Regions from separate parts of the Ensifer soli genome, predicted to be linked through region 2. Evidence: riboswitches for the same ligand, from Rfam matches in the RefSeq annotation. Region 2 holds a riboswitch; the other holds the start of a gene.
The links. Region 2 has a riboswitch for cobalamin ahead of ACEVQ6_RS07080 (aromatic ring-hydroxylating oxygenase subunit alpha). Riboswitches for the same ligand answer to the same signal wherever they lie in the genome.
Positions count from the first base shown of each region.

Region 1: it holds a riboswitch for cobalamin, as region 2 does, so the genes downstream of both, ACEVQ6_RS10710 (energy-coupling factor ABC transporter permease) here and ACEVQ6_RS07080 (aromatic ring-hydroxylating oxygenase subunit alpha) in region 2, are expected to answer to the same signal.

Region 1 is NZ_JBHFEI010000006.1:63,962-79,029, forward strand. Features, by position in the region: gene ACEVQ6_RS10690 (HlyU family transcriptional regulator) at 1-105, opposite strand, end outside; gene ACEVQ6_RS10695 (hypothetical protein) at 302-793, opposite strand; gene ACEVQ6_RS10700 (PDC sensor domain-containing protein) at 1,506-2,093, opposite strand; gene gpt (xanthine phosphoribosyltransferase) at 2,134-2,631, opposite strand; cobalamin riboswitch at 2,811-2,996, shown strand; gene ACEVQ6_RS10710 (energy-coupling factor ABC transporter permease) at 3,063-3,743, shown strand; RNA gene ssrS (6S RNA) at 3,877-4,034, shown strand; gene ACEVQ6_RS10720 (hypothetical protein) at 4,381-4,785, shown strand; gene ACEVQ6_RS10725 (vitamin B12-dependent ribonucleotide reductase) at 5,259-9,071, shown strand; gene chrA (chromate efflux transporter) at 9,509-10,726, shown strand; gene ACEVQ6_RS10735 (DUF4864 domain-containing protein) at 10,899-11,324, shown strand; gene ACEVQ6_RS10740 (class I SAM-dependent methyltransferase) at 11,571-12,638, shown strand; gene tgt (tRNA guanosine(34) transglycosylase Tgt) at 12,747-13,877, opposite strand; gene queA (tRNA preQ1(34) S-adenosylmethionine ribosyltransferase-isomerase QueA) at 13,874-14,959, opposite strand; gene ACEVQ6_RS10755 (DMT family transporter) at 14,967-15,068, opposite strand, start outside.
Region 2 is NZ_JBHFEI010000004.1:515-15,582, reverse strand. Features, by position in the region: gene ACEVQ6_RS07130 (methyl-accepting chemotaxis protein) at 1-1,645, opposite strand, end outside; gene ACEVQ6_RS07125 (hypothetical protein) at 1,978-2,229, shown strand; gene ACEVQ6_RS07120 (TlyA family RNA methyltransferase) at 2,298-3,047, shown strand; gene ACEVQ6_RS07115 (class I SAM-dependent RNA methyltransferase) at 3,044-4,294, shown strand; gene ACEVQ6_RS07110 (crotonase/enoyl-CoA hydratase family protein) at 4,401-5,153, opposite strand; gene ACEVQ6_RS07105 (acyl-CoA dehydrogenase) at 5,263-6,993, opposite strand; gene ACEVQ6_RS07100 (transporter) at 7,190-8,179, shown strand; gene ACEVQ6_RS07095 (BA14K family protein) at 8,263-8,769, opposite strand; gene ACEVQ6_RS07090 (hypothetical protein) at 9,016-10,677, shown strand; gene ACEVQ6_RS07085 (2Fe-2S iron-sulfur cluster-binding protein) at 10,689-11,783, opposite strand; gene ACEVQ6_RS07080 (aromatic ring-hydroxylating oxygenase subunit alpha) at 11,789-13,033, opposite strand; cobalamin riboswitch at 13,163-13,364, opposite strand; gene ACEVQ6_RS07075 (DUF6656 family protein) at 13,699-14,301, shown strand; gene ACEVQ6_RS07070 (L-threonylcarbamoyladenylate synthase) at 14,484-15,068, shown strand, end outside.

The DNA of each region.
Region 1 (15,068 bases), on a different contig from region 2:
GGCGCGGATCACCACGTCGTTATAGGGTTCCGTTTTGCCGGACGCGGCTGCTTGCGCGCCGTCACCGCCTCCGAAGCCGAAAAGTTTCGCAAAGAATGAAGCCATGCCTTTCCTCTATCATGGCGCCGCGTGCTGTCAAAGCCTTGCGCCGCATGGACAGCCTTCCCTTCGCCGCGCCGGTAGGCTAACAACGCTTCGCCGGACGACTCGTGCCGGCGATGCGGACGTGGCGAAATCGGTAGACGCAGCAGACTTTGACTGAATTGGAGTGCCCGCGGGGAAATCCGCGGTGCAGAACCGCTCAAAGTCGGGGAACGCTAAAGGGGAGACCCAAGGCCGATCCCGAGCCAAGCCCCTTGAAGGGGAAGGTGTAGAGACTGGACGGGCGGCGCCTAAAGCCTCTTTTGGCCATGGCGAAGGGACAGTCCAGACCACGAACGCCGAACGGCGGCGGCGAAAGCCGAAGTGGTACGAAAATCTGCCTCTCTGAGAGAGTACGGGTTCGAGTCCCGTCGTCCGCACCATTTCCATTTTTAAGGTCTGTTTGACCCGTTAACGCCTTGAATGGCATGGCGATTTTCGGTGTTCTAGGACTCTGTTTCCGGCAGTATTCGATGCGGTCTGCGAAGGCCAGTCTGAGCACCTTGCTGCGTAGTGCGATATTGCCGGTTTTCCAGAGTTTCCAAGGGTTTGCGAGGAAGGTCAGGGCCGGTTCTAGCTGGTCCTCGAATTTCCCTTTCGGCTCGGCCTGATGGCCAAGCTTTTCGGCAAGCACGATCTTGCTGCGCTCCAATTCCGAGATTTTGGCCTCGTAGCTGCGGATGACGGTCGGGTTGGACGCGTCGAGGATTCGCGACAGCAGCGTCTCGATCTGCTTCTCGATGGCCGCGGCCTTGCGGCGGCAAACACGGCGCGCGTCACGGCGAACAAGATCTGCGTCGGCTGCAACCGTCAGACAAGGTCGCCGATATCGTGCTCCGGACGGTCTCGCGGGATCGATTTACGATAGCGGTTGCGGGTTTTGGTCCGGCAAGGATGATGAGCAAAACGCCTTCTGCGTCCCGTGCTCCACGGCGAGGGCAGCGGCACGCCGCAATCGGCGCAGGCGGACATGCCAAGCAGCGCAAAGTCGTCGACAATGTCGTTTCGGTGAAGCGCCTTTCCGCCTTCATCCGGGGAAAATAGAATTGGACGCCCAGTTCCTTGACGGCTTCATCGAGATCACGGTCCGCCTTAGCCGCGAATGTCTCCTTCAAGGCGCTTCACTCCCCGGTACTGGTCATCTTCAACCCGTCCAACAGTGGCTGTGACTGATGCGAGAAGGCAGGGCGGACGTTGACCTTGCTGTCATTCGGGTAAGGGTGCCAACCGCCTTGGCATTCCTCCGGTGCCAGTGAATTCTTTTGCGTCGGCGGCATCGTCTCGCGTGCCACAGGCTTCCCGTGCATCGGGTTCATCGTCTCGGGGTGCGGACCGGAACGATAGCGGACTTTACACCCCGTCGCTCAGAAGGCTTCGAGATTGATGCCGACGGTGATGGCGCCGATCGGCTGGCCGGTTTCGGGATCGGTGATGGTCAGGCTCGCCTGGACCTGATTGGCATTGGTCGAATCGTCGCGCTGCGGCTCGTCGATGAACACCGCGCCGGCGCCGACGAGATAGGTCTTCTGCCATTTCGGCTCGTCGCCCTGCCAGTAGTCGGAAGTCGGCTCGCTGACGCCGGCATTCAGCCCGCGCGCATCCATGACAATGATCTCGGTGATGAAGCCGTTCGCGTCCGCCTGCCGCTCTGCGAGAAACTGCGAGAGCGGATTGTTGCGGATGGAATCGATCAGCGGCTTCGGCCGGCCGGTGAATTCCAGCCGCCAGCGCGCATCGAGTTCATCGATGTCCGGAAAGGTCAGGTAGGAATTGCGCAGGTTGAGCGTCTTCAGCGTCGAGACGATCAGCGGATCCTCGATCCAGGGACGCACATGCGTCTCGATATAGGCGCCGACCGGAGCGACATGCGCGTCGTTGGCGCAGGCGGGAAGCGCGCTCGTGCCGGCCAGCATCAGGGGAAGCAGAAGACCCTTGAGCAGATGTCCCGGCATCCATCCCACCCCGATTGCGTGTCGGCCCCGTCCTTTCGTGTCAGCCGCGCGTGCCCTTGGCGATCGGTTCCTGATAGGTGAAGCCCATGTCCCAGGGGAAATAGATCCAGGTGTCCTGGCTGACCTCCGTCACGAAGGTATCGACGAGCGGCCGGCCCTTCGGCTTTGCGTAGACCGCGGCGAAATGGGCCTTCGGCAGGAGTTCGCGCACCTTGGCGGCGGTCTTGCCCGTGTCGGTCAGGTCGTCGATGATCAGCACGCCGACGCCGCCGTCCCGGGTGAGGTCCTCGGAAATGCCCTTCAGCACGAAGAGGTCGCCTTGCGAGACATAGTCGTGGTAGGAGGCGATACAGACCGTCTCGATCAGCCGGATGTTGAGCTCGCGGCAGATGATGGCCGCCGGCACCAAGCCGCCGCGGGTGATGCAGACCATCGCCTTCCATTCCTGGCCGTTGTCGGCCAGCCGCCAGGCAAGCGCGCGGGCATCGCGGTGGAACTGGTCCCAGGACACGGGGAAGGCTTTTTCGGGAAGAGACATGCGACCGGCTCCGGCAAGGCATCGACGACACGGGGATGAGCGCCGGTGTACAATGGTTTTCATGCGGCGACCAGTGCCCCCGCCGTTCGCCGAAGGGCGTGTCTCGTCGCCGGAGGCATCGGTCGAGGGATGTCGCCGGGTGATATTGCCGAGGCGCGCCGGGCGCGCTAGGCTCGTCCCGATGGTTCCGGGCTCCAGAAGCCGAGTCCGGATGAAAAGGGAACATGGTGCGGACGACCCTCAACGGGGCCAAGACCATGGCTGCCCCCGCAACTGTGAGCGGTGAACGACGTCCAATGGCCACTGGCAATAAAGCCGGGAAGGCGGACCGAGTGACGAACCGCGAGCCAGGAGACCTGCCATCGCGCACCGGCGGCAACGCCTTTTCTGGATCCGACCGCGCGGTGGGCGCGGACTTGGGAGTTGAAATCATGCATATCGAACCGGGCGTCGTCGACGGCGCCAAAATCGTCCTGAGCTATGCCACGGCCGCGGCCGCCTTGGGGCTGACCGCCAAGATGGCCTATGACGGCGTGCGCGACAATGGCGGCACAGGCGCGCTTCTCCTGCGCAGCGCTGTTGCGAGCGCGCTCGTCTTCTGCTTCTTCGAGGTGTTCCCGCACCATCCCGTCGGCGTTTCCGAGGTGCATCTCATCCTCGGCTCGACGCTTCTCCTGATGTTCGGCGCCGGGGCGGCGGCGATCGGTCTTGCCGCCGGCCTGCTGCTGCAGGGCCTGTTCTTCGCGCCCTTCGACCTGCCGCAATACGGCATGAACGTCACCACGCTCCTCGTGCCGCTCTGGGGCATCAGCCTCCTGGCGAAGCGGATCATCCCGGCGGGAACGGCCTATGTCGACATCGGCTATCGCCAGGCGCTGGCGCTGTCGACGGCCTATCAGGGCGGAATCGTCGCCTGGGTGGCGTTCTGGGCGCTCTATGGCCACGGCCTCGCCGCCGACAATCTCGCCTCCATCGGCTCGTTCGGCCTTGCCTATATGAGCGTGATCCTGCTGGAGCCGCTGGTCGACCTCGCCGTGCTCGCCGCCGCCAAGACGTTCGGCCGCGCGAGCCGCGGGCCGCTCTTCACCGCCCGCCTGCACCAGCCGGCCTGACCGGCAGGTGAACGCCGGGACCGGTCCTGTCGCGTTGGCCGGTCCTGTCGCCTTTTCCGGTCCGGGCGAGAATATTGCGCGTCAGGCCGTGCCATCCTCTGGCGGGCCCGGCGCTTTCCTCCTATATTATTCTCGCGGTCTGCGCTTCCCGACAGGAACCACAATCCCTGGGGCCATACTCGATCCAACGGGAGCTGTCCCTGACCAGGCCCGTGGGCCTGGACATATGGCGCCCACCTACGTTTGTAGGCACCCAGGATCGTAACTCTCCATCGGTTGCGTGGATCGCACTCCCGACATGCCGGGCGGCCGGAGTTTGGCGCACGGAGGCTGGTGTTTCCTCAAGCCTCTGTGGCGTCGCCGGATCTGTCGTTCCCGTACAGACGATTTCCTGCTGGTGCCGTCGACGTGAGCAACTGGCGCGGAGCGTCATTTCTAATCCAGGCGATGATTGCCGGAACGGAAGCAAGCACCTCCGGGCATTTTTTGGTGAGATGGTCGTAGTTCGTCGCAATCCGTCGTCCGTTCTTTCATGTGCGGAACACGCGTTTCATCTTCGTCGTCAGACCACCGCGTGAACGGCCGATGGCCTGACAGGACTCCCCCTTCTGGACTGTTTCCATGCAGGCGGACACCGATGATCGTGCCGTCGACAAGCGCGCAATTCGAGGTCTTGATCGCCCGACAGGCCATGGAGAATCCGCTCGAACAGGCTCTTTTTCGCTCGAGGGCGGAACACCGAGTTCCAGAGACCGAATTCATCCGGACGATCGCGCCAGTGGGCCCCGACACGCAGCTTCCACATCATGGCCTCGAAAAGCAGGCGATCGTCAAAAAGCCATACGGCGGGGATCGCCGCCCCGGTGGGGCAGGAGCCGGCTCAGCCGCTTCCTTTGTTGCTCGTCCAACACGAAAGACGCAAGGCGCCTCCTCTGCAAAAGGACGAGGACACCTCGGATCCGGCGTCTGGCCCGATCTTGCTTCGATCAACGGGCGATCGGTGACGCTCCATCCTGGAGTTTTCATCCACAAGAACGTGTAAAGTTTTCCCTCCCTCGACAGCGTTTTCACGGGCTCCCGCGGCCAACCGATTGAATCTGCTTGCGTCGTGTCTTCCCCGTTTTCCACAGGCCAGACCACAATATCTGGTAGGAGAAGTCGGAGGCGGAAACCATGGCTTGACCGACTCGGGCGACGGCGCGTTAATGACGCCGTAACCGTGAGAGAACGAGGCGTGCGGCCCCGGCAGCGCGCCGTCTTGCGGGCAGAGCGCGGTTGTCGTGAAGCGGCGTCCCTTCGCAAAGATGTTGAAAAATGATGGGAACGAAATCTTCACTCTCGCGTTCCATCGGCAATGACACTATATATAGTGATCTCTGCCGACATTAACACAAGATAAAGGGTCATGATGGCCCGATCCCCCGCGCGTCAGGCAGCCATTCCTCCCGGTTGCCCGGAAGCGACATGTGCCGCGCTCTCCTGCGCGCTTGACCACGAAGACGAAGGACTGAGCCGATGCATATCGAACGTCGTTTCACCAAGGCGGGACAGCCGGCCTATGCGGAGATCGAATTCCGCAAGGCGACCAGCGAGATCCGCAATCCGGACGGCTCGATCGTCTTCCGTCTGGAAAACATCGACGTCCCGGCCCAGTTCAGCCAGGTCGCGGCCGATATCCTGGCGCAGAAGTATTTCCGCAAGGCCGGCGTTCCGGCGCGTCTGAAGCGTGTCGAGGAGAACGACGTTCCCGCCTTCCTCTGGCGCTCGGTGCCGGACGAGAAGGCGCTGAAAGAGCTTCCCGAGAACGAGCGCACCGGTTCGGAGACCGATGCCCGCCAAGTCTTCGACCGGCTTGCCGGCACCTGGACCTACTGGGGCTGGAAGGGCAAGTATTTCGCCTCGGAAGAGGACGCGGCCGCCTTCCGCGACGAGATCGCCTATATGCTCGCCACCCAGCGCGTCGCGCCGAACAGCCCGCAATGGTTCAACACTGGCCTGCACTGGGCCTATGGCATCGACGGTCCCGGCCAGGGACATTTTTATGTCGATCCCTTCACGGGCAAGCTGGTGAAGTCGAAGTCGGCCTATGAGCATCCGCAGCCGCATGCCTGCTTCATCCAGTCGGTCCAGGACGATCTCGTCAACGAGGGCGGCATCATGGACCTCTGGGTGCGCGAGGCGCGCCTGTTCAAATACGGCTCTGGCACCGGCTCCAACTTTTCCCATGTGCGCGGCGAAGGCGAGAAGCTTTCGGGCGGCGGCCGTTCGTCCGGCCTGATGAGCTTCCTGAAGATCGGCGACCGGGCCGCCGGCGCGATCAAGTCCGGCGGCACGACACGCCGCGCGGCGAAGATGGTCGTCGTCGACATGGACCATCCCGACATCGAGGCCTATATCGGCTGGAAGGTGAAGGAAGAGCAGAAGGTGGCAAGCCTCGTCACCGGCTCGAAGATCGTTTCCCAGCACCTGAAGGCGATCATGAAGGCCTGCGTCAACTGCGCGGCCGACGGCGACAAATGCTATGATCCGGCGGAAAACCCGGCGCTGAAGCGCGAGATCCGCGCTGCGAAAAAAGCGATGGTGCCGGAAAACTACGTCAAGCGCGTCATCCAGTTCGCCAAGCAGGGCTATACCGACCTCGACTTCAAGACCTATGACACCGACTGGGATTCGGAAGCCTACCTGACGGTCTCCGGCCAGAACTCCAACAACTCCGTCTCGATCAAGGACGATTTTCTGCGCGCGGTCGAAAGCGACGCGGACTGGAACCTGACCGCCCGCAAGGACGGCCGCACCGTCAAGACGCTGAAGGCCCGCGACCTCTGGGAGCAGATTTCCTATGCCGCCTGGGCCTCGGCCGATCCGGGGGTGCATTTCAACACGACGATGAACGACTGGCACACCTCGCCGGCCGCCGGTCCGATCCGAGCCTCCAACCCGTGCTCGGAATACATGTTCCTCGACGACACGGCCTGCAACCTCGCCTCGCTGAACCTGCTGCAGTTCAAGGATCCGGCGACGAAGAACATCGACATCGCCGATTACGAGCATGCCGTCCGGCTCTGGACGCTGGTGCTCGAGATCTCGGTGATGATGGCACAGTTCCCGTCGCGCGAGATCGCCGAACTCTCCTACGAGTATCGCACCCTTGGCCTCGGCTATGCCAATATCGGCGGCCTGCTGATGTCGTCGGGTATCCCTTACGATTCGAAGGAAGGCCGCGCCATCGCCGGCGCGCTGACCGCGATCATGACCGGTGTGGCCTATGCGACCTCGGCCGAGATCGCCCAGAAGCTCGGCCCCTTCCCCGGCTTCAAGCCGAACCGGGAAAGCATGCTGCGCGTCATGCGCAACCATCGCCGCGCCGCGTTCGGGGAGACGTCGGGCTATGAAGGCCTGTCGGTCAACCCGGTCGCGCTGATCCATGGCGACTGCCCGGACCAGGCCCTGATCGCCCATGCCAAGGAGGCCTGGGACAAGGCGGTCTCGCTCGGCGAATGGCACGGCTACCGCAATGCGCAGGTCTCCGTCATCGCGCCGACCGGCACGATCGGCCTCGTCATGGATTGCGACACGACCGGCATCGAGCCCGATTTCGCGCTGGTGAAGTTCAAGAAGCTCGCCGGCGGCGGCTATTTCAAGATCATCAACCGCGCCGTGCCGGAGGCCTTGCGGACGCTCGGCTATTCGGAGAGCCAGATCGCCGAGATCGAGGCCTATGCCGTCGGCCACGGCAACATCAACCAGGCGCCCGGCATCAATCCGGGCTCACTCAGGGCAAAGGGCTTCTCCGACGAGAAGGTCGCCGCGATCAACGCCGCCGCCAAGGCCGCCTTCGATATCAAGTTCGTCTTCAACCAGTGGACGCTCGGCGCCGACTTCCTCAAGGGAACGCTGAAGGTCACCGACGAGCAGCTCGCGGACATCGGCTTCAACCTGCTCGCCCATATCGGCTTCTCGAAGAAGGACATCGAGGCGGCGAACATCCATGTCTGCGGCGCGATGACGCTGGAGGGCGCGCCGTTCCTGAAGAACGAGCATCTGCCGGTCTTCGACTGCGCCAACCCGTGCGGCAAGATCGGCAAGCGCTATCTTTCGGTCGAAAGCCACATCCGCATGATGGCCGCCGCCCAGCCCTTCATCTCGGGCGCGATCTCCAAGACGATCAACATGCCGAACGAGGCGACCGTCGAGGATTGCAAGAACGCCTACATGCTGTCGTGGAAGCTCGGCCTCAAGGCGAATGCGCTCTATCGCGACGGCTCGAAACTGTCGCAGCCGCTGAACGCCTCGCTGATCGAGGACGACGAGGACGAGGATGCGCTGGAGGAACTGATTCAGGCTCCGGCCGCCGCGCAAGCCGTCACCGTCACCGAGAAGATCATCGAGCGGGTGATCGAGCGGGTCGTGCGCGATCGGGAAAAGCTGCCGAACCGCCGCCAGGGCTATACCCAAAAGGCGATCGTCGGCGGCCATAAGGTCTACCTGCGCACCGGCGAGTTCGGCGATGGCCGCCTCGGCGAGATCTTCATCGACATGCACAAGGAAGGCGCCGCCTTCCGGGCGATGATGAACAATTTCGCCATCGCCATCTCGCTCGGCCTGCAATATGGCGTGCCGCTCGAGGAATATGTCGAGGCCTTCACCTTCACCAAGTTCGAGCCGGCCGGGATGGTGCAGGGCAACGACGCGATCAAGAACGCCACCTCGATCCTCGACTATGTGTTCCGGGAACTCGCCGTCTCCTATCTCGGCCGCAACGATCTCGCCCATGTCGACACCTCCGATTTCGGCAATACGGCGCTCGGCAAGGGCATCCAGGAAGGCAAGACCAACCTCATCTCGACGGGCTGGACGCGTGGCCACAAGCCGACGCTGGTCGCCGGCGGCCCGCTGCCGGCCTCGGAGGCCAAGGGGGCCGCGACCGCTGCGCCTGCCAAGGCGTCCGGCGGCTCGAACGTCACGGCCTTTGCCGGCAACGCGGCGCGCAAGCTGGAACCGGCGGTGGCGATCTCCACGTCCGAGGTCGTCTCCTTCAAGCGCGACTACGAGGAGCGGGCAAAGGAACTCACCGAGGAGATCGCCGAGGACGCCGAAGCGGCAAGCGAGGAAAGCCCTTCGGTCACCGCCCTCTTCAGCGACAAGGCGCAGGCCGACGCGGCCGCCGCCAAGGCGGATGCCAAGAAGGTGGAGAACGAGCGCCGCATGCGCTCGATTGCTCAGGGTTACACCGGCAACATGTGCTCCGAATGCCAGAACTTCACGATGGTCCGCAACGGCACCTGCGAGAAGTGCGACACCTGCGGAAGCACGAGCGGCTGCTCCTGAGCGGCAATTTTGAAACAACCTCGTAACGATCATGCCGGGCGCCGAAGGGCGCCCGGATACGTTCGGGAAAGTCTGCAACGCGCTGTGTCGCTGTGATGGGCATCATCAAGGGGCACTGCGCTGGAGAGCAGTGCGGGCGGCGACAGCCGGCAATGTCGTAGCAGGGCGCCGATGGTTTCGCGTCGATGTCATGGCAATGTGATCAAAGCTCTCTACGCCGGCAGCGCATGGTCTTTGACGGCCATCTGGATGTGTGACCCGTGCACCCGTCCCGTGCCGCAGGTGGCCCGGATTCTAGAGCATTTCCAGCCGAAGCGTGATCGCTTCGGCGCCGGAGAATGCCGCAAAAAGAACGACTTGGAGCATTGAAGGTGATCCCGTGATCACCGGAAATGCTCTAAGTCCCGCGATCAAAACCGGAAAAGAGGCCCGCACCGATGTCCTCCCCGCCTGTTCAGACCATCCGGCCAGAGGGGACGACGGGCGAGGTTTTTCGCGCGTTTCTCAAACTCGGCCTCACCTCCTTCGGCGGGCCGATCGCCCATCTCGGCTATTTTCGCGACGAACTGGTGACGCGGCGTCGATGGATCGACGACGCGGGCTATGCCGATCTCGTCGCGCTCTGCCAGTTTCTTCCCGGGCCTGCCTCCAGCCAGGTCGGCTTCGCCCTCGGCCTGCTTCGGGCCGGCCTTCCGGGTGCGCTGGCGGCCTGGTCGGCCTTCACCCTGCCCTCCGCGATGCTGCTGGTCCTTTTCGCCGCCGCCACCCGCCTTGCCGGCGGCCCGCTTCTGACGGGCGCTGTCCACGGGCTGAAGCTCGTCGCCGTCGCCGTCGTCGCCCAGGCGGTCTTCGGGATGGCGCGCAGCCTCGCCCCGGACCGGCAGCGCGCCGGCATCGCGCTCGGCGCCCTCCTCGCCGCCATCTTCATAAGCGGCGCGATCGGGCAATTGGGGGCGATCCTCGCGGGCGCGGCAGCCGGCCTCGTCCTCTGCCGCGACCAGGCCCATCTGCCGCGAGCCGTCGGCCCCACCTTTCCCCTGCCGAGGCGGGCGGGTGCGGCCTGCCTCGCGCTCTTCCTGGTTCTTCTCCTGGTGATGCCGGTGTTGACCGCGGTGACGGGCGCGCCCGCGCTTTCGCTTTTCGATGCCTTCTACCGTGCCGGCGCGCTCGTCTTCGGCGGCGGCCATGTCGTGCTGCCGCTTCTTGACGAGGCGATGGTCGGAAGCGGCCGGGTGACGGCCGAAGCCTTCGTTTCCGGCTACGGCGCGGCGCAGGCCGTCCCCGGTCCGCTTTTCACCTTCGCCGCCTATCTCGGCGCGGTCTCCGGAAGCGCGCCGAACGGCATCGCCGGCGCGGCCATTGCCCTTGTGGCGATCTTCCTTCCGGGTCTCCTGCTCGTTGCCGGCGCGCTGCCCTTCTGGAACCGCCTGCGGGACGGCCGCGCCACCCCGGCCGCGATGCGCGGGGCGAACGCCGCCGTCGTCGGCATCCTTGCCGCCGCCCTCTACGATCCGGTGTTCACGAGCGCGGTCGGCAGCACGGCGGATTTCGCCCTGGCTGCGACCGGTTTCGTGCTGCTCACCGCATGGGCGACCCCACCGTTTGTCGTCGTGCTCCTCGGCGTCGCTGGCGGGATCGCGATGACGCTTGCGTGACGACGCGGCAATTCCGGACCTTTCGAAAAGGGAGGATCCGGCCATGCGCGTTCCGCATGGGTGTCGAGCGCGGAAAGCGCCGCGCAAAAAGAGCCGATTCTCGGCAGAATCGGCTCTTTCCTCCGTGATTCGCCGCGCTATTCTCAAGGCTTGTCGCCCCGGAGACCGCGCCATGAACCGATATGCGAAGACCGTCGCCAGCCTCGCCCTGCTCTCCCTCGCCTTCTCGATCCCGGCATTCGCCGAGGAACCCGTCAATGCTGCCCGTGGCGTGATCCAGCGGCAGATCGAGGCCTTCCTCGCCGACGACGCCACGACCGCCTATTCCTTTGCCTCGCCGCAGATCCGCAGCCGCTTCCCGACCGAGGCGGCGTTCTTCGACATGGTGAAGCGCGGCTACACGCCGGTCTACAGGCCCGGCAACTTCGCCTTTGGCCGCGCGAAGGCCGAAGGGATCCAGGTGGTGCAGGAGGTGCTGATCTCCGCGCCGGACGGCACCGACTGGACGGCGCTCTATTTCCTCGTCCGCCAGGGCGACGGCAGCTACAAGATCAACGGGGTGCAGATGCTGAAATCGACGCCCGGGCCGCAGATCTGACCCGGAAAACCGGGTCAGTGAGCGATATCGGAAAGACGGGCCTCAGCGCGATTGACGGCCCCCATGCCACGCAATAGAGATGGAGCCTGCCTGGGCTTCTCCATCTGACTGCGAGGAATGCGCGTGACTCTGTCGCTGCAAAAAGTGTGTGACATCCACGATTTTTTTCATCCGGATATCGATGACATCATCCGCGGCGAATTGAAGTCGACGCCCTTCGGCTCCCGGCGGGCCTGGGAATTCGCAATGATCTACCGGGCCCTGTCGCAGAAGGGGATGCTGCGTCCCGACGCCCATGCGCTGGCGATGGGCGCGGGAACCGAAAAGCTGATCTACGCCATCGTGCCGCGTGTCGCCAAGACGATGGTCACGGATCTTTACCTGCCGGACAGCGGCTGGGTCGGCGTGCGCACGGAAAACCCGCGCGACCTCGTGCTGAAGAAGGCACCCTGGCCGATCGAGGACGCCAAGGTCGACGCGATGGCCATGGACATGCGCGACCTGAAGTTCCCCGACGAGAGCTACGACTTCTGCTGGTCGACCGGCTCCTTCGAGCATATCGGCACGGACGAGGACTTCCTGCGCCACTTCCGCGAGGTCGAACGGGTGCTGAAGCCCGGCGGCGTCTACGCCTTCACCACCGCCGTCACCTTCGGCGGCGTCACCGAGCCGATCCCGCACAATTACTATTTCGACCCGAACCATCTCGTCGACCTGATCCATGCCTCGCCGCTGCATGGCGAGCCAGTCTTCGACTGCACCGTGGTCGACCACCTCTTCAACCGCCCCCATCCCGAGCGCTTCCAGGATTACGGTTTCGCCTCGGGCAACAAGATCTCGAAGACGGTCGTTTCGTTCCGCCGCGGCATCATCCTGACCGCCAATGTCATGGTGCTGACCAAGGATCGTGGCCGCGAAAAGGTCCGGCCGCGCGTCGTCGGGCTGGAAAAGACCCGCCAGCGCCTGCGCGCCCATGCGGACTCCTACGTCAACGAGCTGTGGTCGTCCTACCAGTATCTCGACATGGGGATCGAGAAGAAGGACCTGACGGCACAGCCGCAGGTCTTCGGAAACGGCGCCGCGCTGGTCGACGTCATCCTGCCGCCGGGCTCGCCGACAAGCCTGACCTGGACGGTGAAGCAGCGGCCGATCTCGTCGGTCTACACCTGGGAATCGGCGGCGAGCGGCAAGATCACCCCGACCGCCTCGACCTTCACCTTCCCGACGCGGCGCGACTATCTCTACTCGATCAAGCTGACGGCCGCCGGCAGCGGCGATCTGAAGCGGATCGTCGTGAAGGCCAAGGCCGCCTGAAGGCGGCGCGAAAGGCGAAGGACCGGGCCGGCGCGTGACGCTGGCCCGGTCCCATCCATCAAGACGGTGCTGCGCAGCCCACCCGCCGGCATTATCGCGCGTGGTGCATCAGAGCGGCGCGAGATCGCCCCGGCGCCATTCCTCCAGCGTCTCTTCCATGAAGGCGGTGAAACGGCCTTGCGCGATCGCCGCGCGGATGCCCTTCATCAGGTCCTGGTAATAGGCGAGATTGTTCCAGCTGAGCAGCATGCCGCCCAGCGCCTCGTTGGAGCGGACGAGATGGTGCAGATAGGCGCGCGAATAATCCCGCGCCGCCGGGCAGTCCGAGGCCTCGTCGAGCGGCCGCAGGTCCTCGGCGTGGCGGGCATTGCGGATATTGACCCGGCCGCGCCTGGTGAAAGCGAGGCCATGCCGGCCCGAACGGGTCGGCATCACGCAGTCGAACATGTCGATGCCGCGCGCGACCGAGAGCAGGATATCCTCTGGCGTGCCGACGCCCATCAGGTAACGCGGCTTCTCGAAGGGAAGCGCCGGGCAGGTCGCTTCCAGCATCTCAAGCATCACGGCCTGCGGCTCGCCGACGGCGAGCCCGCCGATCGCATAGCCCTTGAGATCGAGCGCGGAGAGGGCGGCGGCGGAGCGCAGCCGCAGCGAGGGAATGTCGCCGCCCTGGACGATGCCGAACATCGCCTTGCCCGGCTGGTCGCCGAAGGCCGACTTGCAGCGTTCGGCCCAGCGTAGCGACAGTTCCATCGCCCGTTCGATCTCGCCCGCCGTGGTCGGCAGTGCCACGCATTCGTCGAGCTGCATCTGGATGTCGCTGCCGAGCAGCCCCTGGATCTCGATCGAGCGCTCCGGCGACATATGGTGCAGCGCCCCGTCGATATGCGACTTGAAGGTGACGCCCTCTTCGTCGAGCTTGCGCAGGCCCGAAAGCGACATCACCTGGAAACCGCCGGAATCGGTCAGGATCGGATGCGGCCAGCGGATAAGAGTGTGCAGGCCGCCGAGACGGGCGACCCGCTCCGGGCCCGGCCTCAGCATCAGGTGATAGGTATTGCCGAGGATGATGTCGGCGCCGAGAGCGCGCACCTGGTCGAGATACATCGCCTTGACCGTGCCGACCGTGCCGACGGGCATGAAGGCCGGTGTGCGGATCTCGCCGCGCGGCATGGACACGGTGCCGAGACGGGCATGGCCGTCCGTCGCCTTCAGGGTGAACTCAAACCTCTCGCTCATGCGTCCTTCCGGAAAAGCAGGCTGCTGTCGCCATAGGAATAGAACCGGTATCCGGAGGCGACGGCATGGGCATAGGCGCCCCGCATCGTCTCCAGTCCGGCAAAGGCCGAGACCAGCATGAACAGCGTCGATTTCGGCAGGTGGAAATTGGTCATCAGCAGATCGACGGCGCGAAAACGGTAGCCGGGCGTGATGAAGATGCCGGTCGGCCCGGCAAAGGGACGGATGGTGCCGTCGGCATCCGCAGCGCTTTCGAGGAGGCGCAGCGACGTCGTGCCGACGGAGACGATGCGCCCTCCCCGCGCCCTGACCGCGTTCAGCCGATCGGCGACCGCAGCGTCGACATGGCCGATCTCCTGGTGCATCACGTGATCGTCCGTATCGTCCGCCTTGACCGGCAGGAAGGTGCCTGCCCCGACATGCAGCGTGACGAAGTGTTTTTCAACGCCGATCGCGTCCAGCGCGGACAACAGCCGGTCGGTGAAATGCAGCCCGGCCGTCGGTGCCGCGACCGCGCCGTCCGCGCGGGCATAGACCGTCTGGTAGTCGACGCCGTCGCGCGCATCCTCCGGCCGTTTCGAGGCGATATAGGGCGGAAGCGGAATATGACCGACCTCGGCGATCGCGGCATCGAGCGCCGGCCCGGACAGATCGAAGACGAGCGTGATGTCGCCGGCCTCGCCTTTCGCCTCCACCGTCGCGTCGAGAGCGCCGGCAAGGCAGGCATTCGACTGATGGCCGAAACGGATGCGGTCGCCGACCTTGATCCGCTTGCCGGGGCGGGCGAAGGCCTGCCAGCGATCGGGCGCGACGCGCATGTGCAGCGTCGCGGAGATCATGAGACCGCCCGCTCCTTCGCGATGGCGCTCGCCGTGGAGCTGGGCCGGGATCACCCGCGTGTCGTTGAACACCATGGCGTCGCCGGGCCGCAGGAACGACGGCAGGTCGAGCACGCCGCGGTCCTCGAGGGCGACCGGCGCGCCGGGCCGGACGACGAGCAGACGCGCGCTGTCGCGCGGCGCAGCCGGCCGCAGCGCGATCGCGTTTTCCGGGAGATCGAAATCGAAGAGATCGACACGCATCGTGCGATCACAGCAGCCGGATCATCACCGCGCCGGTGACGAGCAGCAGCGCGCCCGCGAGCCGACCGAGCGAGATCTCGTGCAGCGGCACGCCGAGAAAGCCGATCTG
Region 2 (15,068 bases):
CCTCGGCGAGGCCGACCGACTGCTCGCGGGCCGAGGTGGCGATCGCGTCCATATGCTGGTTGATGGTGACGACGAAGCCCTCGATCGTCTTCAGCGCCTCGCCGGTGTCGCGCACGAGCCGGACGCCGTTCTGCACCTCGCTCGAGGAGTTGCGGATGAGGTCCTTGATCTCCTTGGCCGCCTGGGCCGAGCGCTGCGCCAGTTCCCGCACCTCCTGGGCGACGACGGCGAAACCCTTGCCGGCATCGCCCGCCCGCGCCGCCTCGACGCCGGCATTGAGCGCGAGGAGGTTGGTCTGGAAGGCGATCTCGTCGATGACGCCGATGATGTTGGAGATCTGGCTCGACGACTGTTCGATCCGCTGCATCGCGTCGACGGCATTGGCGACGACGGCGCCGGACTGGGAGGCGCTGGCATTGGCCTGGACCGCCACGTGACGGGCCTCGTCGGCGCGCTTGGAGGAGTTCGAGACGTTGGCGGTGATCTCGTCGAGGGCGGCGGCGGTCTCTTCGAGCGAGGCTGCCTGCTGCTCGGTGCGGCGCGACAGGTCGTCGGCGCTGCGGCTGATCTCACGCGATCCGCTGTCGATCTCGGAGGTGGCGCCGGCGACGGAGCGCAGCGTCTCGCCGAGCTGGGTGACGGCGGCGTTCAGGTCGTGGCGGAGCTGCTCGAAATCCGGGGCGAAGGGCTCGTCGAGGGTGAAGGCGAGGTCGCCGGCGGCAAGGCGGCGTAAGCCTCCGGCGAGGCCGGCGGTCGCCTGCTGCAGGCGGACCTGCGCCGCCTGCTCGGCATCCGCCTGCAGCCGGCCACGCTCTTCCTCGGCGCGACGGCGCGCTTCCGCCGCCTCTTCCTCGAGCTGATGGTTGGCGATCGCCGCCTGGCGGAAGACCTCGACGGCGCTGGCCATCTCGCCGATCTCGTCCCGGCGCCCGGCGAAAGGCACCGCCGACGTCGTGTCGCCCTGCGCCAGTTGGGTCATCGCCGCCGTGATCGACTGGATCGGCCGGGCGATGCCGCGCAGCACGAAGAGGATCGAGCCGAGAAGGACGACGACGGCGAGGCCGATCATCGCCGAAATCTTGACGAAGGCGCCGTTATAGGTCTCGATGCTGGCCTGATGGGCGGCTTCCGCCGCCGTCGTGTTGATGACCACGAGCTGGCCTACGAGATCGCTCATCTTGGTCGACAGGGTGGTCATGTCGCGGTCGAACAGCGCCTTGGCGAATTCCTTGCCGTTGTCCTTCGACAGATCGACCATCTCCTTGCCGAGCTTGCCGTATTCGGCGACGCTGGTCTTGATCTCCTCGTAGAGGGCCCGCTCCTCCTCCGACGAGATCAGCGCCTCGTAGTCGGCGATCGCCTTCCTGGCCGCGGCGATCTGCTGGTCGACCAGTACATCGGCATTGGTCATCTGGAGCTTGTCGACGGCGAGGATGTGGCGCGCATAGGCGTAGCGCTCGCCCATCAGCGCGGTGTCGATCTGGCGCGCGGCGGCCAGGCTCGGCATGCTGTTGGTGGCGATCGTCTCGGTATTGGCGTTCAGCGCCTGCAATCCGGACAGGGCGAACCACGACAAGGTCGCCACGGCGAAGGCCGTGATCGCGAAAATGCCCGTCAGGGCGGTTTTAATCTTGGGTCTCGACATCAGTCAGCTCCGGCAAAGATCGGCAGGCCATCTTCTGAAAGCCTTGCGGCTCGTCCATCCGGAGACGTCGTCATGGCATCGCGGAGGCGGGACACCGGCAGCATCGCCGACGGGCGCGGAGGCGCCGCAGCGACTGTCCCGCACCCGTCTTAATTTAGTGCTAAATTGATCAAAAACTGAACAAAACTTATGCGAAGCGGTGCCCCGCCCAGAATGCCGTTGAGAAAATCTCAACCCAAAGTCTTCTCGCCCCGCTAACCACGCTCCTTGGTCGTTCCGCAACCCGGACCCGCTAGTTTCCACCTGACGTCGAACCTTGCGGACAGCCTGCCATGAAGCCCATCGTCATCGCCATCCTCATTGCCGGCTCCCTCGCCGCCCGCGCCGGCGCCGAAGAGCGTCCGCGCCACGATCCGGCGGTCGAGAAGGCGGCGATCGCGATCCTGCAGAAGAAGCTGCCGGAGCTGCGCGGCGGCCTGTCGGCAGCGGGTCCCCAGCGCCTCGCCGGCAGCGCGCCGAGCGATCTCGACCGGCTGGTCGACGGCCGGCAGCCGGCCCGCTTCAACGGCCGCATCGTCTGGTAGCCCACCGCCTGGCGGCGCAAAGGCGCGCCGCCCCTTGCCTTCCGGCGGCCGACGCGCCATGACGGGCGATGACCAAGGACCAGACCCTTCGCCTCGACCAGCTTCTCCTCGAACGCGGCCTCGTCGCCAGCCGCGCGCGGGCGCGCGACGCGATCCAGCGCGGCACCGTCCGCCTCGACGGCAGGCTCGTGACCAAGCCAAGCGTCAACGTCGCGACGGACGCCGAGATCACCATCGACGACCCCGCCCAGGCCTATGTCTCGCGCGCGGCGCTGAAGCTCGTCGCGGCGCTCGATCATTTCGGCCTCGATCCGGCCGGGCGCGACTGTCTCGACGTCGGCGCCTCGACCGGGGGCTTCACCGACGTGCTCCTCGAACGGGGGGCGGCCCATGTGCTCGCCATCGATGTCGGCCACGGGCAGTTCCATCCGCGCCTCGAAGCCGATCCGCGGGTGACGAGCATCGAGGGACTGAACGCGCGCACGCTGGACGAAAGCCATCTCGGCGGGCGCGACATCCGCTTCATCGTCTCGGACGTGTCCTTCATCTCGCTGAAGCTGGCGCTGGCGCCAGCGCTCGATCTCGCGCCCCCCGGCGCGCAAGCCGTGCTTCTGGTGAAGCCGCAATTCGAGGCCGGGCGCGAGGCGATCAGCAAGGCGGGGCTCCTGAAGGACCCGGAAAGCGCGCCCGCGGTCGCGGCCGAACTGGAGCGCTGGCTTCGCGACGACATGGGCTGGATCATCCTCGGCCTCATCCCCTCGCCGATCGCGGGCGGCGACGGCAATGTCGAATTCCTTCTGGCGGGGAGGAAGCCATGAGCGGCGAGACGCTGGCGATCGAGGCGCTCGGCCATGGCGGCGACGGCGTGGCGCGGGGGGCCGACGGGCCGGTGCATGTGCCGTTCACTCTGCCGGGCGAGACGGTCGCCGCCGCCGTCAGCAAGGGCCACGGCACGCTGATCTCGCTGCGCCAGTCCTCGCCCGAGCGGGTTGCGCCACCCTGCCCGCATTTCGGGCCGGACGGCGAGAACGGCACCTGCGGCGGCTGCGCGCTGCAGCATGCCGGCGACCGGCTCTACAGGGATTTCAAGCGTTCGCTCGTCGTGGACGCGCTTTCGGCCAGGGGGCTCGACGCGCCCGTCGCGGCGCTCCTGCCCTGCGGTCCCCGCGAACGCCGCCGCGTCACCCTGACGGCGCGGCGCACCGAGCGCGGCCTTCTCCTCGGCTACAACCAGGCCCAGAGCCACCATATCGTCGCCGTCTCGGACTGTCCGATCGCCAGCGACGGCATCGTCGGAAAGCTCGCCGCGATCCGCGCCATCGCGGCGGCGATCGCCGTCAATGCCGAGCCCTTCCGCGTCACCGTGCTGGAGACGATGACGGGGCTCGACCTCGCCTTCGAGGGCATCAAGGCGATCGACGACCGGCAGCGCCGGGCGACGGTGACGGCGACGCTTGCCGCGCGCGGCATCGCCCGCGTCACGCTCAATGCCGAAATCGTCGTCGAGCCGGTGCGGCCGGTGCTGGACTTCGGCGGCGTTCCGGTCAGCCCGCCGCCGGGCGGCTTCGTCCAGGCGACGCGCGCGGCGGAAGAGGCGATGGCGGAGATCGTGCTCGGCCATGTCGGCAAGGCGAAGCGCATCGCCGACCTCTTCGCCGGCAGCGGCACCTTCGCCCTCAGGCTGGCGCGGATCGGCCGCGTCCATGCGGTCGAGGGCGACGGGCCGGCCCTGGCCGCACTCGACCACGCGGCGCGCAACATGCAGGGGCTGAAGCCGGTCACGGTGGAAAAGCGCGACCTCTTCCGCCGGCCGCTGATGACCTCCGAGCTCAAGGTCTACGACGCGGTGGTCTTCGATCCGCCGCGCGCGGGGGCGGAAGCGCAGATGCGCGAGCTGGCGAAATCCGGCGTGCGGCGCGTCGCCGCCGTCTCCTGCAATCCGGTGACGCTCGCCCGCGACCTGAAGATCCTCACCGAGACCGGCTATGCCATCCGCTCCGTGACGCCGATCGACCAGTTCCTCTGGTCGGCCCATGTCGAGGCGGTGGCGCTGCTCGAGAGATGAGCCCCGAAGCATGTCCCGGAAAACGTGCGCCGCTGTTTTGCGTAAGGACATGCGCAGAAACGGGGATCTGAAACATACGAGCGGATCGGAGCGATCGCGACGGGCGTCAGCGCGCAAGGAAGGCGGCGAAGGCGGCCTTCGCCTCCGGCGAGCGCAGCCGCTCGGCGAAATGCGCGGCCTCGGCATCGATGCGGGCGAGCCGCTCCTGCGGTTCGCCCCTGATCAGCCGCCGCGCGAGGCGCAGCGCCTCGGCCGGCTTGGCCGAAAGCCGTGCCGCGAGCGCCAGCGTTTCCTCCTCCACCCCGTCCGGCTCGACGATCCGCCAGACGATGCCGGCGTCGAACGCCTCTCTCCCGGAAAAGGGCTCGCCGGCGGCGAGCATGGCGAAGGCACGCTGGTGGCCGGCGATCTGCGGCAGGATCAGGCTCGATCCGGCTTCCGGAACGAGGCCGAGATCGGTGAAGGGCGTGCGGAACACCGAGCGCGCCGAGGCGATCGTCATGTCGCAATGCAGATGCAGCGTCGCGCCGATGCCGATCGCGAGACCGTCGACGCCGGAGACGAGCGGCTTGTCGTGGCGGGCGAGCACCCGCAGGAACTCGATCACCTCGGCGCCGAGATCGCCGTGCGACGCGGCCGCCATGAAATCCGCCATGTCGTTGCCGGCGGAAAAGCAGCCCGCATGCCCGAGGATGGCGGTGACGCGGACCGTGGCATCGTCGCAGGCCTCCCGCAGCGCCGCCGTCATCGCGGCATACATGGCGCGGGTGATGGCGTTCTTCTTCTGCGGACGGTTGAGGCGGATGAGCTGCACGCCGGGCAGCGCCTCCGCCCGTTCGACGAGGATCGCATCGGTCATCATCGTCTCCTGGAGTGTGTGGGGGATACGTTTCATCCGGTTATCCCCGAAAGGCAAACGTCAACGAAAGAGCGGAGGGCCGTCCGGTTCGCAATGAACCCGGCGGACCCTAGGCCAGCAGGAAGCGCGCGGCATCGAGGCTGCCGGCGCCGCCGGTGACCACCGCGCGCAAGGCCGAGGTTTCCGGCAGCAGCCAGTCGACGGCAAAGCGGGCGAGTGCCTGCCGCTCCGCCTGCCGCCCGTCGCCGGCATCGACCGAACCGCCGCGGGTGAGATAGACGCCGCTCAGCACCAGTCCGAAGAGGCGCAGATAGGGTGTAGCGACGGCGAGCGCCTCCTCCGGCCGGCCGGCGGCCTGGAGCGCAAGCAGGTGTTCCGTCGCGTCCGACAGCGCCCGCACCGCCTCGCCGAGCCTGCCCTCCCCCGCCGCACCGGCGAGCCCGGCGATGAAATCGCGGACATGCCCGCCTCCTTCGAGCGTAAGCTTGCGGGTGACGAGGTCGATCGCCTGGATGCCGTTGGTGCCCTCGTAGATCGGCGCGATCCGCGCGTCGCGGTAGAGCCGGGCCGCGCCCGTCTCCTCGATGAAGCCCATCCCGCCATGCACCTGAATGCCCATCGAGGCGACGTCGACGCCGACATCGGTGGCAAAGGCCTTGGCGATCGGCGTCATGAGGCCGGCGCGGCCCTGCCAGAAGCGCGCCCTGTCGCCCGTTTCCGTGCCGGCGCGGTCGATGGCATCGGCGCAGGCATAGGTGATGGCCCGCGCGCCCTGCGTCAGCGCCTTCATCAGGAGAAGCGTGCGGGCGATGTCGGGATGGGCGACGATCGGGCTCATCGGCCCGCCCTTTTCCCCGCCGGCCCGGCCCTGGCGGCGCTCGCGGGCATAGGCGAGCGCTTTCTGCGTCGCGACCTCCGCGATCGCCACCCCTTGCGTGCCGACGGTGAGGCGGGCGTTGTTCATCATCGTGAACATGCAGGCAAGGCCGCGATGCTCCTCGCCGACGAGATAGCCGACCGCGCCCTTCTCCGCGCCGAAGCGGCCGTCGCCGAAGATCATCGTGCAGGTGGGCGAGCCGTGGATACCGAGCTTGCGCTCGATCGCGTGGCAGAAAAGATCGTTGCGCGCGCCCGGCCGGCCCTCCGCGTTGGGCAGGAACTTCGGCACGAGGAAGAGCGAGATGCCGCGCGTGCCCTCCGGCGCGTCCGGCAGGCGGGCGAGCACCAGATGGACGATGTTCTCCGTCAGGTCGTGCTCGCCCCAGGTGATGAAGATCTTCTGGCCGAAGAGGCGGTAGCTGCCGTCGGTGCGGCGCTCGGCCCGTGCCGAGAGCGCGCCGAGGTCGGAACCGGCCTGCGGCTCGGTCAGGTTCATCGTCCCGGTCCATTCGCCGGAGACCATCTTCGGCAGATAGAGCGCCTTCAAAGCGTCCGTCGCATGGCGGTCGATCGCCTCGATCGCGCCGGTGGTCAGGATCGGCGCCAGCGCGAAGGCCATCGATCCGGAGTTCCACATCTCCATCGCCGCGACATGCAGCCGATGCGGCAGCCCCTGCCCGCCATGGGCTTCCGGCGCGCCGAGCCCGTTCCAGCCCGCCGCCGCCCAGGCGCGGTAGAGGGCCGCCCAGCCGGGCGGGGCGGTGACCACGCCGTCGGCAAGCGTCGCGCCGGCCCGGTCGCCCGTCGCCGCCAGCGGCGCGATCTCGTTGCTCGCGAACCGGCCGGCCTCGGTCAGGATCGCCGCCGCAAGCGTCTCGTCGAGCGGATCGGAGCCGTCGCCCGCCATGCCGGCGACATGCTGAAGCGTGAACAGGATCTCCCCGACCGGCGCAGTATACATCCCTCACCTCCCTGATTGCGGCGCCGATGCTGAGCGAATCCGGCGAAAACGGCAAGGTCGCAGGCGCGCCTTTAGCAAAACTGTCATCAAGCCCGCCTATGGCGATGGAATTGCCGGGAACGGCCGGGACGCTACAACAGGCAAGGCGCGCCGCCCCGGCGGGCGCTCGACCTTCCCTCTCGCGATGTTGGACAGCATGAACCTGATTTCGACGGAGATTCCCGGTTTCGTCTGGGCCTGCCGGGTGATCCCGGGCGAGAACCGCTGCATCCGCGTGCCGCACGACGCCTCTATCAACGATCTGTTTACGGGCGAGGGCTGGCTGTGGCTGCATCTCGCCCTGAGCGATGCGCGCGTGCCGGCGCTGATCGCCCGCATCCCCGGCCTGCCGGCGGCGGCGGCGACGACGCTGACCAGCCACGACACCCAAGCCGCGATCACCGTGCAGGACGACATGCTGCACGGCACGCTCGTCGATTTCGAACGCACCTTCGACAGCGTCACCGATACGATCGGCTGGATGCATTTCGCCGTCACCGACCGGATCATCGTCACGACGCGGCTGCATCCCTTGCGCTCGATCGACCGGGTGCGCGCGGCGATCGAGAAGAATGCCCGCTGCCGCAACCCGATCGAGCTGTTCGAGCTGATGGTGGTCGAATTCCAGCGCACGCTGATCTCGCTGGTCGTGGAGATGACGCAGGAACTGAACGTCATCGAGGAGGACGTCTATGGCGAGGCCGTCCACAAGCTGCAGCCGGGGCTGGCGCCGCTGAGGCGCACCGCCGTGCGCCTGCATCGCCACCTGCGCACGCTGATGGCGCTGCTGCGCCGGGCCGCCGCCTCCGACGAGGACGAGGTGCCGCCCGGCGTGATCGAGGTGGCGGAACGGCTCTACGACCGGCTCGACACCGTCGACCGCGACGTCTTCGCCCTGCAGGAGCGCGCCCGCCTCCTGCATGAGGAGATCGACAGCAAGCTCTCCTCGGAGACCAACCGCCACCTCTACATCCTGTCGCTGATGACCGCCTTCCTACTGCCGCCGACGCTCGTCACCGGCTTTTTCGGCATGAACACGGGCGGCCTGCCCTTCTCCGACGGAAGCGGCACCGTCGCCGCCTTCGCCTTCATCCTCGCCTCGATGGGGCTCGCCTGGATGATCCTGAAACGGATCGGTATCCTCTAGGAAATAGTGTCAGGTGCGGCGCTCCGGACGCGAAAAGGCCGGAGGGATGCCCTCCGGCCCGATAGAGTGAAGATCCCGGCGTCTTAGCTGTAGGGCGAGACGCACTGGGCGCGGTAGCCGGCGCGCGGCACGTAGGAATTGTCCGACGCGCGATAGGTGCGATAGCGGTTCATGCACCACTCGACATGGGAGTTGCCGACGCGGCGCACCGGCGGATCGACATAGACGCGCGGCCGGTCGGCGAGCGCACCGCCGATGATCGCGCCGGCGCCGAAGGCCGCCAGCGGGAACCAGGCGTCGTTGTGGCGGCGGTAGCCTGGACGCGCGTAGCGATAGCCGCGATGGCCATTGTAATAGTAGGCGTTGCCGCGGCGATGGTAGCCGCGCTTGCGCCAGACCTCGCGGTCGACATTGCTCCAGCGGCGGCCGTCGCGGTCGCGCCAGGATTCGCGCGCCTGGACCTGCTGGATGTCGGAGCTGCGTTCCGCCGCGGCCGGGACGGGCGTGAAGGCCTGGGAAGGCGCGACCGACGTACCGATCAGCAGCGCCGCCAGAGCCGCCACCGTAAACTTGTTTCTAAAGAGAGACATGTCTTCCTCCTTCTGAGGTCAAATGCGATGTTTCGTCCCTGGCGCCTCAACGCGGGAGACGTCGCTTTGTTCCGGGGAGAAACGTCAGCGAAGGCTTAACCATCCGGCAAGAAGCGCCTCGTGTCGCACGCGCGTTAACCGCCGGAAAAGGCACACCGCCTTAGTGTCGCCGTCGATGGAATGAATACATCCCCGATGCGGCCGATCATGCGGTCCGCACCTGAACCTGCGATGAAGGCAGAGGCAATGGCGACATACGAGATCGATGCCAGCACGACCACGGCCGTGACGGCGCTGGAGGCGGGCGACGCCTTTATCGTCGATGCCGGTGTGACGGTTTCGACCGGCGGCGCCTCGATCGTCGCAACAGGCGGCGCGGCGAACCGCAGCTTCGACATCCACGGCACGCTGCAATCGACCGGAGGACCGGCGATCGACTTCGGCACGGCCGGCACGGCATCGAGCGGCAACCGCATCACCATCGGCGACGAGGGCCGGATCGGCAGCGGCGGCGACGGCATCCGCATCGCCAGCACCGGCCTCAGCCTCGTCAACGAGGGCGAGATCGGCGCGCGCCTCGTCGGCGTGACCGCCAGCGCGACGACGCGGATCACCAACAGCGGCGCGATCTCGGCCGGCGGCACGGCCGGCATCTCCGCCTCGGGCGACAGTTCGGTCGTCACCAACAACGGCACCGTCACCGCCTTCGGCAATGCGCTGGTGCTGACCGGCGCCGCGATCATCGCCACCAACAACGGCCTCGCCGAGGCCTCGAAGGGGGCGGCGATCCTGTCGCGCGGCGACCGCGCGATCGTCACCAACAACGGCACGGCGAAGGCGGCGGCCCTTGCCGTCAGCGTCACCGGCGAGGGCGCGACCGTCACCAACAACGGGCTGATCCAGTCGCTCAACGATCGCGGGCTCTCCGTCACCGGCGATACGGCGATCATCACCAACAACGGCACGATCTCGGCAAAGCGCGCCGGTATTACGGTGACCGGCGACGATACGATCGTCACCAATGACGGCGGCATCGACACGAAGGCCGTCGCCATCGTCGTCTCGGCCGACGGCGTGATTCTGCGCAACAACCAGACGATTTCCGCCGGAAGCGCGATGAGCGTGACGGGCGACGGTGCATCGCTTGCCAATTACGGCACGCTCGCCGGCACGCTTGCGAGCCGCGCCACGGTCGATCTCGCCAAGGCGACGGCGGCGGCGCTGCAGAACAACGGCCTGATCGAGGCGGTGAAGACCGCCGTCCTCGGCGGCGCCGGCAGCCAGTCGGTGGTCAACACCGGGACGATCAGGGGCCATATCGACCTCGGCGCCGGCAACGACTATCTGGAGAACACCGGCGCGATCACCGGCACGGTCCGGGGCGGCAAGGGCGACGACGTCTACGTGCTGAACGGCAATGCGGTGACGATCGTCGAATTGCGCGGCGGCGGCAACGATGTCGTCAAGTCCTCGGCGAGCCACGTGCTTGCCGACAATATCGAGCAGCTCTTCCTCTTCGGCGCCAGGAAAATCGACGGGACGGGCAACGCATCCGCCAACCGCATCGAGGGCAACAATGCCGCCAATCGCCTCGACGGCGGCGCCGGCAACGACGTCCTCGTCGGCCATCGCGGCAACGACACGCTGACCGGCGGCAAGGGCGTCGACACCTTCGTCTTCGCGACCGGCCACGGCCGCGACACGATCACCGACTTCAGGGCGAAGGGCGCCCTGCACGACGTGCTCGACCTCACCGGCCTTGCGAGCATCACCGACTTTAACGACCTCAAGGCCGACCACCTCACGGTCAAGGGGGCCGACATCCTGATCAACGGGCTCAACGGCGACAGCATCCTCCTGCAGAACGTGGCGCTCAAGGACCTCGACGCCGGCGACTTCTGGTTCTAAAAACCCGCCGCCTACGCTTCGATCTGCACGTCGCCGCGCGGGCGCGAGCAGCAGGCGAGGATATAGCCCTCCTCGATCTCGTCGTCGAGGATGCCGCCATTGTGGTTCATCTCGACCTCGCCGGAAATCTTCATCACCCGGCAGGTGCCGCAAAGCCCGCTCTCGCAGGCCGCACCGATACGGACACCGGCGGCGCGCGCCGTCTGGAGCACGGTCTGGCCCGGCAGACAGGCGGCGTCCTTGCCGGAGAGCGCGAAGGTGATCGTGGCCGTCCCGGCCTGTTCCTGCCCGGCCGCGCCGGCGCGGGCGGCAAGCTCGGCCGGATCCGGCGCGCATGCCGGCTGAAAACTCTCCTCGTGATAGCGGGCCATGTCGAAGCCGGCCGCCTCGAGCACCGCGCGCACGCCGCGCATGAACGGTTCCGGGCCGCAGCAGAAGACGGTGCGCTCGCGGAAGTCGGGGCTCAGCAGCGCGAGCTTCGTCGCGTCGATGCGGCCGCGAAGACCGTGCCAGCCGTCGCGCGGCGCATGGCCCTCGACGATGAAGCCGAGCGCCATGTTCGGCATCTGCCCGGAAAGCACCTCGAGTTCGGCGCGAAAGAGGAGATCGTCGGGCCGCCTTGCGCAGGAGACGAAGGCGACGTCGGAAAGCGGCGCCGAATCCGCCATCCAGCGCGTCATCGACATCATCGGCGTCACGCCGGAGCCGGCCGAGATGAACAGGTATTTTTCGCCCGGGTGACGCACGAAGCTGAAATCGCCGAGCGGGCCGAAGGCCTTCAGCCTCATGCCCGGCCTCAGAGTGTCGAACATCCAGCGCGTGCCGATGCTGTTGTTCTGCGCCTTGACGGTGACCGCGATGGAGAAGGGCCGCGACGGGCTGGAGGAGAGCGTGTAGGTGCGCATCACAGGCTCCGGGCCGACCGGCAGTTCGAGCGTGACGAACTGGCCCGGCAGGTAGCGGAACCAGCCGGGCCGCTCCGACCGGAAGGCGAAGGTCATGACATCCGCCGTCTCGGCGGTGACGGAGATGCATTCGAGCATCTGCTGGCGGTCGTTCCAGGGATGCAGTTCGTCGAGATGGCGGAAGGATGCGGCGGCGCTCATCGCGGTCAGGCCACGCGCACGAGCGGGGCCTTGGCGCCCTGCAGACGGTTCAGCATGAAGGTCGCGTACCAGTCGACGAACTGCATCACGCCGCCTTCGTCGACCGGGGAATAGGGGCCGGGCTGATAGGCGGGCGAGCGGATGCCGAAGGCGTTTTCCTCGACGATGCGGCGGTCCTGGTCGTTGGTCTCGGTCCAGACGTGGATGAGTTCGTCGATCTGATAGTCGACGCCCTCGACCGCATCCTTGTGCACCAGCCATTTGGTCGTCACCTGCGTCAGTTCCGGACCGATCGGCAGCACGCGGAAGGTGACGGCGTGGTCGGCGAGGACGTGATTCCAGGTGCCGGGATAATGGAAGAGCAGCAGCGTGCCGATCTCACTGGCGGTGACGTCGTCCGACAGCGGTCTGCGCACGGCGCGCCTTCCCGACATGGTGTAGCTCTCGGCGCCTTCGATCAGCGGCATGCGGGCGATACGGAACTGGCCGGATGGGTCCATCTTGAACTCGCTCGGCAGGCCCTCGGCCTCGCATTTCGCCCAGTGGGCGGCGATGACCGGATCGTCCTTCGCCCCTTGCACGCCGGTCGCCGTCGGCGCTTCCGGATAGGTGCGGCAAAGCTCGGGATGGTTGGCGGCGCAGTGGTAGCACTCGCGGTTGTTCTCCCAGACGAGCTTCCAGTTGCCCTTCTCGACGATGGTGCTTTCGAAGGCGACCTTGGCGTCGCTCAGGCGGTGGCGGGAGAGATAGGGCGTCACCAGGTCGCGGATCGGCTGGAAATCCATCGGCTCGTCGGCGAGGCTGATGAAGATGTAGCCGCCGACCACCTCGCAGGCGACGGGCTTCAGGCTGTGGGCGGCCGGGTCGAAATCGTCGGCCATGTGGCGGGCGAAGAGCAGCGTGCCGTCGAGCTCGTAGGTCCACTGGTGGTAGGGACAGACCAGCTTGGCGGAGGCGCCTTTCTGCTGGCTGCAGACGCGCGAGCCGCGATGGCGGCAGGAATTGTGCAGCGCCCGGATCGTGCCCTTGCGGTCGCGGGTGACGACGACCGGGTAGTCGCCGACCTGGACGGTGAAATAGTTGCCGGCGCGCGGGATCTCGCAGTCATGGCCGATGAACAGCCAGTCGCGATACCAGATCGTGTCCAGATCGACCTTGTAGACATCCGGATCGATGTAGAAGGCCTGGTCGAGGCTGTAGCCGGCGCGGCGGTTCTTCAACCGGCGCACCATTTCGCTGCGGGTATCCATGGTCACGTCCTTCGGGCGCCTGCCCATTGGTGTCGGGGATGGAAGGACGCATGCGGGCGGGAACCGCCGGCGGAATGACCGGCCGGTCGTCAAGGTTCCGTAACCCGGCCGCCCTCCGCAGCCCGTTGCAACAGCTCATACCTCAAGGCTGGTTTCCGGGCTCAGGAGCCGTCCTCTTGAAAAGGACGGTCGCGGCGCCTTCCCGGGCTCCTCCCAGTGGCATCCGCCGCGACATCGCTCCACCACCGTTGCGGGGGCAGCGCCGGGTTTCGACCGGCTTCCCAATTCTCCGCCCTCAGCCGAGGGCGGCACCGTGAGATGCATCCATCTAATGCGAAATCGTGCGCCTGCCTGCGCCTCGAAGCGACATCGGATTTGAGAAAGGCGACAGCGCACCGAATCCGGCAACTTCGCCGAATGAGAAGATTTTCCCGTTTCGAATCAGAAACATGGCTTAAACTTTCGGCAGGTGCCGCTTCTCGCGCCGTTCGCGGCCGGGGCGCTGCGACGCCCTGCCGGAATGCGACACCGGCCCCTTCCGTCACGCGTCAAGTTTCGCACACCCTTCGCCCGCCAGAATGGCGTAACGACTCGTTAATCCGGGCGCGGTAACATGCCGCCGCAGGCTTAAGAGTTCGATCAGGATAAAGCGTTCCGGACCGACCATGGAAAAGCTTCGTTACTTCGATGCCCCGACCAAGCCGAAGGAACCGGCGCTGAAGCCGGCGTTCCATACGGAATTCCTGCGCACGGGCCGCATCCGTCGCTGGCGCGAGGACTGGGACCAGGAAAAGCGGCGCTACCTCACCTATGAGGAAGTGGCCGAGCGCACCGGCAAGAAGCTCGCCGTCGCCGGCGAGACGACGCATGAGCGCATCAACGGCTTCCACCGCTCGATCCAGTTTCCGAAGCTTCTCTTCCACCGGACGATCGACGGCAGCCCCCATCTCGGCTATTGCCATATCACCGCGTCCCAGAGCGAATTCGCCGATTTCAAGAATGTCGGCTGGGCCTTCTACATCGCCAATTTCTTCTCCGACATCGGCGAGTCGGAGGTGTTCTTCGAGAACATCAACATCGGCTATGGGCGGATGTACTTCGCCGTCGCGATCCGTCTCGACGCGGAGACGCAGCACATGACGATAAATCGCGACGTGCGCGGCAACGGCATCCTGTTCCGCACCCACGATCCGAAGATGGCGCTGAAGAGCGTGCTGCTGCTCGGCGCCAAGGACGAACAGATCCGCCAGGTCATCCGCAATCTCTGACGCCCGGTCGCCGGGAGCACGGTCGATCGACCTGAAACGGAACGGCGCTTTCAACGCCCCGTTTCGCCGGCATCATGGGCCGGTCCCCGTCTCACTCGGGCCGGATCATGCCGAGGTGCGGCGATTTCCGTTCCGATCGCCCCGCCGATCCGCTATGAAGCGGGCGAACGGACGGGAAGGCCATGGCCGAGATCATCGACACCGCAGACGAACCGGAGCGCGCGCTCGAACGCGCGCTTGCCACGCTCCACGGCAGCGACCCGGTCGCCCTGCCGACCGAAACGGTCTACGGGCTTGCGGCGGACGCGACCGCGCCGGCCGCGATCACGCGCATCTACGCGGTCAAGGGCAGGCCGCGCTTCAATCCGCTGATCTGCCACGTGTCCGACCTCGCCATGGCGGAAGCACACGCCGTCTTCGACCCGCTGTCGCGCCGGCTGGCGGACGCCTTCTGGCCGGGACCGCTGACCCTCGTCCTGCCGCTTGCCGCGACCAGCACGATCCACGACCTCGCCACCGCGGGGCTCGACACGGTCGGCCTGCGCATGCCGAAAGGGTTCGCCCGCACGCTGATCCGGCGCTACGGCCGGCCGCTCGCAGCGCCGAGCGCCAACACCTCCGGCGCGATCAGCCCGACCAGCGCCGCCCATGTCGCCGCCGATCTCGGTGACAAGCTGCCGCTGATCCTCGACGGCGGCCCCTGCCCGGTCGGGCTCGAATCGACCATCGTCAAGGTGGAGGCGGACGGCGTCAGGCTTCTGCGCCCC